2 regions of the Paenarthrobacter sp. NPDC090522 genome follow, and region 1 is predicted to be linked to the other one. Evidence: predicted binding sites of a transcription regulator. Region 1 holds the regulator's gene; the other holds the start of a gene.
The links. Region 1 encodes HrcA, which represses chaperone genes, less so after heat shock. Its sites were predicted from a motif close to TTNGCACTCGNNNNNNNCGAGTGCNAA; they were not measured.
Positions count from the first base shown of each region.

Region 2: the regulator HrcA is predicted to act here: its motif matches at 1,738-1,764, upstream of ACIQT2_RS05845 (FmdB family zinc ribbon protein).

Region 1 covers NZ_JBIVXL010000001.1:255,424-258,827, forward strand. The annotation lists gene dnaJ (molecular chaperone DnaJ) at 1-819, opposite strand, end outside; gene hrcA (heat-inducible transcriptional repressor HrcA) at 871-1,878, opposite strand; gene ACIQT2_RS01175 (DUF3097 domain-containing protein) at 2,095-2,946, shown strand; gene ACIQT2_RS01180 (DUF4870 domain-containing protein) at 3,051-3,404, shown strand, end outside.
Region 2 covers NZ_JBIVXL010000004.1:48,907-52,310, reverse strand. The annotation lists gene ACIQT2_RS05855 (AAA family ATPase) at 1-568, shown strand, start outside; gene ACIQT2_RS05850 (Flp pilus assembly protein CpaB) at 582-1,334, opposite strand; gene ACIQT2_RS05845 (FmdB family zinc ribbon protein) at 1,402-1,677, opposite strand; gene ACIQT2_RS05840 (5-formyltetrahydrofolate cyclo-ligase) at 1,823-2,422, opposite strand; gene galU (UTP--glucose-1-phosphate uridylyltransferase GalU) at 2,527-3,404, shown strand, end outside.

The DNA.
Region 1 (3,404 bases):
CATCGGCACGCTCAGTGTTGCGTGGAGGTCGTCGCCTTCGCGGATGTACGTGGAATCGCTGTTGACGCGGATCTCAACGTAGAGGTCGCCGGCAGGGCCTCCGGCAGGGCCTGCCTCACCCTGGCCGGACAGCTGGATGCGCGTTCCCGTTGCCACGCCCGCCGGCACCTTGATGGTCAGCGAGCGGCGGCTGCGGATGCGGCCCTGGCCGCTGCATTCGTTGCAGGGGTCCTTGATGATGGTGCCGAAGCCTTCGCAGGAGCCACACGGGGCCGTGGTCATGACTTGGCCGAGGATGGAGCGGACTGCCCGCTGGACCTGGCCGCTGCCACCACAGATGTCGCAGCGTTCAGGGTGCGTTCCGGGACGGCAGCAGCTGCCATCACAGGTGGGGCAGACAACCGCGGTGTCGACTTCAAGCTTCTTGTTGACGCCGAAGACCGCGTCCTTGAGGTCGATGCGGACGCTGATGAGGGCATCCTGGCCGCGCCGGACGCGTGAGGCAGGACCTGCGTGTCCGGCGCCGCCACCGCCAAAGAAGGTATCGAAGATGTCCTGGAAGGCAAAGCCCTGCCCGGAGTAGCCGCCACCGAAACCGTTGTCGGTTCCGTTCTCGTTGCCGGTGGCGTCGTACACGCGGCGTTTCTGCGGGTCGGACAGCACTTCGTAAGCGTGCGTCACGGCCTTGAACTGCTCAGCGACATCCTCGCCCGGGTTTACGTCCGGGTGCAGTTTTCGCGCCAACTTGCGGTACGCCTTTTTGATCTCTTCTCCGGTGGCTTCCGGGGAGACTCCCAAAACGTCATAGTGGCTGCTCAAAGTCAGTATCTCTTCCTTGTTGTCCTGCGGTTCTTACGTTGGTGGCCGGCGTCAGCCGCCGAGAATACGGGAAAGGTAGCGGGCCACGGCCCGCACGGCGGCCATGGTGGTGGGATAGTCCATCCGGGTGGGCCCCAGGATGCCTACCTTGGCGCCGGAGCCGTAACCCGTGGCGACCACCGAGGCCTCGGACAGCCCGTCATAGGGGTTCTCTCGACCGATGCTGACGGTGACCCCGCGCGGATCATCACCCATGTCAGACAACAACCGAAGCATCACTACTTGTTCCTCGAGGGCCTCAAGTACAGGGCCGATGCTCAGGGGGAAGTCCACGTTGGAGCGGGCCAGGTTTGCTGTTCCCGCCATCAGGATCCGCTCTTCGCGACTGGTATCGCTGAGGGATTGGAGTCCGGAGGCCAGGACCTGCGCCACCCCACGGACTTCCGGCCTGCACAAGGCCACGACGGAGGGCAGCACCTGCGGCAACAGCTCCAAAGGAGTGCCGGCAATGCTGCCCAGGAACCTCGCACGCAGGGCCAGCAACGACTCGTTGCTGACCTCGGTTCCGGCATCGATGACTTTTTGTCCCACGCTGCCGGTGTCCGCGATCAGGACCACCAGCACCTGCTTGGGTGCCAGCAGCACGAACTCCACATGCCGGACCAAGGCCCGCTTGGAGTGCGGGTATTGCACCACCGCTACCTGGTTGGTCAACTGCGACAGGAGCCTGACTGTCCGCTCCAGGATGTCGTCAAGATCGTCGGGGCCTTCAAGCAAGGAATGGATGGCCCGGCGCTCGGCGGCCGAGAGCGGCTTCACTTGGGAAATCCGGTCCACGAACAACCTGTAGCCCTTGTCCGTGGGAATGCGGCCCGCGCTGGTGTGCGGAGCGGCAATGAGGCCTTCCTCTTCCAGGACGGCCATGTCATTCCTGATGGTGGCACTGGAAACGCCCAGATGGTGCCTCTCCACCAGTGCCTTGGAGCCGACAGGTTCCCGTGAGTGCACGTAATCCTCGACGATGGCACGCAACACTTCCAGCTTGCGCGGCTCACTCATGTGCAACACCTCCTGTCGACGCTCCGAATGCGGGCTGCCCGGCATGGGATGGACCCGGGCTGACCCTTGCTTTTAGCACTCAACATGCCTAAGTGCTAACAAGTCTAGTATGGGCCACCCCGTTGCTAGCATTGAAAACGCCCGCGGATGACGTCCGGGGAGCCGGCTCCACCCGGTACCGGCCCATCAAACCCAGCGCGAAGAGGTATGAAGTCCTTGGCTTTCGACACATGGGGTCCGCAGGACCTTTCCGCACCCGTCAAACAGCAGCTTCCGGACGTGCCTGTCCAGCGCGGGATGGTCCTGGAAGACGTCCAATCCGGGTGGGTGGGCGAGGTCGTCCGGGTAGAGAAGTCCGGCGGAATGCACATCGTGTCGCTTGAGGACCGCCGGGGCAAGACGCGGTCCTTCCAACTGGGGTTCGGCTTCCTCCTGGAGGGCCAGGCCATTCGTCTGCTCCCCCCGGCCGCCAGGCAACCGGCCGGCGCTGTCCAGCCCGGCCGGACGGCGTCGGGCTCTGTCAAAGTCCAGGGCCAACGCGCACAAGTGGCAAAAGCCAGCCGGATCTGGGTGGAAGGCAAGCACGACGCCGAACTCGTGGAAAAGGTCTGGGGTGACGACCTCCGGGTGGAAGGCATCGTCGTGGAGCCGCTCCATGGCGTGGACGACCTCCGGTCCGCCATCGCCGCCTTCGGACCCGGTCCGCAACGCAAGCTCGGAATCCTGGTGGACCACTTGGTGGCCGGTTCGAAGGAGTCACGCATTGCGGCCGAGGCCATGCAGGTACCGGGAGCCAAGGGAAACGTGTTGATCGTGGGACACCCCTACGTCGATGTATGGCAGGCGATCCGCCCCAAGGTACTGGGCATCGAACAGTGGCCTGACGTGCCTCGCGGCACGGATTGGAAGACGGGAATCCTGAGGGCTTTCGGCTGGCCGCACGAAACGGCGGAGGACATCGGGCTCGGCTGGCAGCGCTTGCTCGGTGCCGTGCGGACGTATGCGGACCTGGAAGCGTCCCTTCTGGGGCGCGTGGAGGAAGTCATCGACTTCCTGACCGCCCCCTGAGCAGGGACACCTGCCCGTTTCAGGGGCGGATGGTCCCTGCAGGGAGTCCGGACCCAGTATTCTGGGACAGCAACACCGCATTTTTACAGCAAAGGGAAGACACCGTGGCAGAGAACGCTCCAGAAGAACAGGGCAGGGCCGCAGGCCAGCCCCAGTACCATGGCGCACCTGCGAATGCACTGCCCCTTACGGCAAGCGAAGACCGGCAGTGGGCCACGTTGGCGCACTTCGGTGGAATCCTCGGCTGCCTTCCGTCCTTGCTCATCTACTTGATCTTCCGCGAGCGTGGACCGTTCACGGCGCAGGAGTCCAAGGAAGCCCTGAACTTCACGCTTCCGCCCACCATCGCGGCCGTGTTGGCGAACATCCTGGTCCTGCTGCCGGTTGTGGGCAACATCTTCGCGGTCATCGCGACAGCCATCTGGGTGGCCCTGACGTGCTTCTCCGTTTCCGCGGGC
Region 2 (3,404 bases), on a different contig from region 1:
CTCTTACCTGGGCCTGGAGAACCATGTGCCGCAAGCTGCCACCGTCCCGCACCATGGTTTTCTGGACATGGACGTAGAACAATTGGACGTGGGCAGCGTCCAAGCCTTCGTGGCCCGCCCGTCCTCGGTGGGCTCCCGGGACCGTGCGGACAACCCGGAACCTGAAGTCGTGAAAGAAGAACCAGTGAGCACTGAGGAACCTGCCGTAGAGCCCGCACAGAAGGAAGGACAGCCCGGGGAACCGGGCCAGGAAACACTGGCGAACGCTTCCGAAGGTTCCGCAGAACCGGCCTCCGTCGACCAGGATTCGGGTGAGGCCAACGAGACCAGTAAGGCGATCGAGACCCGTGAGGCGAACGAGTCCCGTGAAGCGAACGAGTCCCACGAGGGCTCGGAGTCCGGAAAGGGCGCGGACGACGAAGACTTGAAGTCCGCAGCTGTGAAGCCCGCTTCCACGGGAATCCTGCCCAACAAGGCCTCGGAGGACGACCCCCGCCGGTGGGGCGACGAGTCCGGCTACGACCACGATCAGTGGCTGAAGGAGCAGCGGCCGCCTCACTGGGGCTGATCCCGGACGCTGATCAAGAGGTATTGATGAGCACGAAGAAGAGCTTGCCTTGCGTGGATGCGCCGGCAAGCTTTTCTGCTTGCTGAGGGTCTGCCGCTACCACAACCAGGCCGTCGGTATCGCTTGTTCCCAGCCAGGGCCCGGCCTTCCCGCCTTGGCCCGACGTCCAGAGCACGGGGACGGGGCCAGCGAGAGTCTGGTTCTGGCGGGATCCTTCGTAGGAGTCAGCAGGGGTCAGCACCACGTTGACGAGTTGTCCGGGGGAGAGCAACTGAATGGACGAGGGATCGGCCATGCGCAAGGGAACTGCTGCGGATCCTTCGGGCGCCCCTATGAGAAGGCCCGGACCCAGGAGATTCGCTTCGGTAGGAATTTGTCCCTTGGCCAAGGGCGAAGACAACTGGCGTCCGGCCAGCGATGCGGGGTCGCCAATGGCCCCCGAAATTGCCATGTCCTGTGGGACACCCATGCTGATGAAGTCTCCTTGGCTGAGACTTGTCCCCGCGGGCAGGTCCCGGGCGGCCACCACAATGCTGATGCGGTGCTCAGGGGCGGGAGTGAGCTGCTGGACGGCGATGCCGGCCGCCACGCACAGCAGAAGGGCTACAAGCAGCCGGCGGTGACGGGCAAGGCGGGAAAGGAACAGCAGCCGGGGGAGGCTGCCAGACGCGGGCACTGACGGACGCCCGGACGTGTAGCGCGTGCGGACTCCGCCATGTGCATGGCGCGTTCGGGCAAAGCGAGGAGAGGACGGTGAGTGTGGCATGACGCCACGCTAACCACCGTCACCGGCCGTCAGGCAGTGGCCCGCAGCCCTATGTGGATAAGTGGGTCTAGCTCGCGGCAGCGGCGGGCGCCGGCGTGGCGGCCGGTGCAGATGCCGGTGCCGGTGCAGCCGAAGGTGCAGCAGAAACGGTGCTGCTGCCCTTGGAATCGCGGGAATCCGTGCGGTAGAAGCCGGAGCCCTTGAATACAACACCGACGCTGTTGAACTTCTTGCGCAGGGCGCCCTGGCATTCCGGGCACTCCGTCAGCGAACTGTCCGAAAACGACTGGACGATGTCAAAGGCATGGTCACAGTCTTTGCAGGCGTATGCGTATGTGGGCACTGAATTCCTCCTCAGGACAAACGTCAGGTCCTGTGCAGCCTCGGCGGAGGGATCTCCGCCTTAGCAGTCGCAGGGCCTGAGTGCCAATTCTATCATCCGGCTGTTCAACCGCCACCCTGAAGTTGCCGGCCGTACGCCACCATAACTACCTGCCGAGCCGCACAATTCCCGATGGCGTGAGGGCCTCGGGGACGGGCTGGTCAAAAGGCTCGGCCGGGATGGCGCCGGAAGGCAACACATCGTCGTCGTACGTCACCGCGATGGTGCGGGGCTGCCGGCCCGAGGTGCCGAGGCCTTGGAGGAAGCGGTCGTAGTAGCCGCCGCCCTGGCCGATCCGGTTGCCGTCTCCGTCCACAGCCGTGGCAGGCATGAAGATGCCGTTGGCGTGCGCGGCGGCATCCGCGCCGTGCCGCTCGCCCTCCGGTTCGTCAATCGGTGCGTATTCCGAGCGGAGGAAGACCGTCTCCGGGGTCCAGAACACCCAGCTCAGTTGCCTGTCCGGCTCGCACACGGGAAGCAGGATCCGGTGGCCGTCCTGGTGCAGGGACTCGATCAGGGGGAGTGTGGGAGGCTCGAAGGCCACGCCCAAGTACACGGTGAAAGTCCCGGGGGCGCCGCCTGAAACGTCCTTGGCCCACGCCGTTCCGTGGGCCGCGAGGGCGTCGCCGGCGATTGCTATCTGCTCAGGAGTCAGCGTGCGACGGTGCAGCCTGCGGGCGGCACGTATTTCTTCCTTCGAGGCCATGATTGTCCGTTCCGTCGGTGCTTTGCCGGTTGGGGCGCCAGTGCCCCAACCAGCCAATTCACCGACAATTTGTGTGTCCCGGCACGGCGGGGGTTTACCTTTTGATGTGTTCCGTCCGTTACATTAGTCCCGTGACTCACCATAACAATGCTGTCCGTAAGGCCGTCATCCCCGCAGCGGGTCTTGGTACCAGGTTCCTCCCCGCCACGAAGGCGATGCCGAAGGAAATGCTGCCCGTGGTTGACAAGCCAGCCATCCAGTATGTGGTCGAAGAAGCCGTGAAAGTTGGACTGCATGACGTCCTGATGATCACCGGCCGCAGCAAGCGTGCGTTGGAGGACCACTTCGACCGTGTTCCTGCGCTTGAAGCCACTTTGGCGGAGAAGGGTGACACGTCCAAGCTCGAAGCCATCCAGTCCGCCACCAACCTTGGTGACATCCACTACGTACGCCAAGGCGACCCGAACGGCCTGGGCCACGCTGTCCTCCGCGCAAAGCAGCACGTAGGACACGAACCTTTTGCCGTCCTGCTCGGCGACGACCTGATCGATCCCAAGGACGATCTCCTGAGCGAAATGATCGCCGTGCAGCAGAAGACCGGCGGATCCGTGGTGGCCCTGATCGAAGTGGAACCGTCCAAGATCAGCGCCTACGGTTGCGCAGACGTCGAGGAGAACGGCGAGGAGGGGTACGTCCGCATCAAGCAGTTGGTGGAGAAGCCTTCCGTTGATGAAGCCCCGTCAAACCTTGCCGTGATTGGTCGCTACGTGCTGCACCCGGCCGTCTTCGACGTCCTCGAGAAGACAGCTCCGGGCCGCGGCGGAGAAATCCAGCTGACCGACGCTCTCGAGGTCCTGGCCCGCGGCGAGGGCGAAGGCTGCGGCGTCTACGGCGTGGTCTTCCGTGGCCGCCGCTACGACACCGGAGACAAGCTGAGCTACTTGAAGGCCTGCATCGAGTTGGCCTGCGAACGAGAAGATCT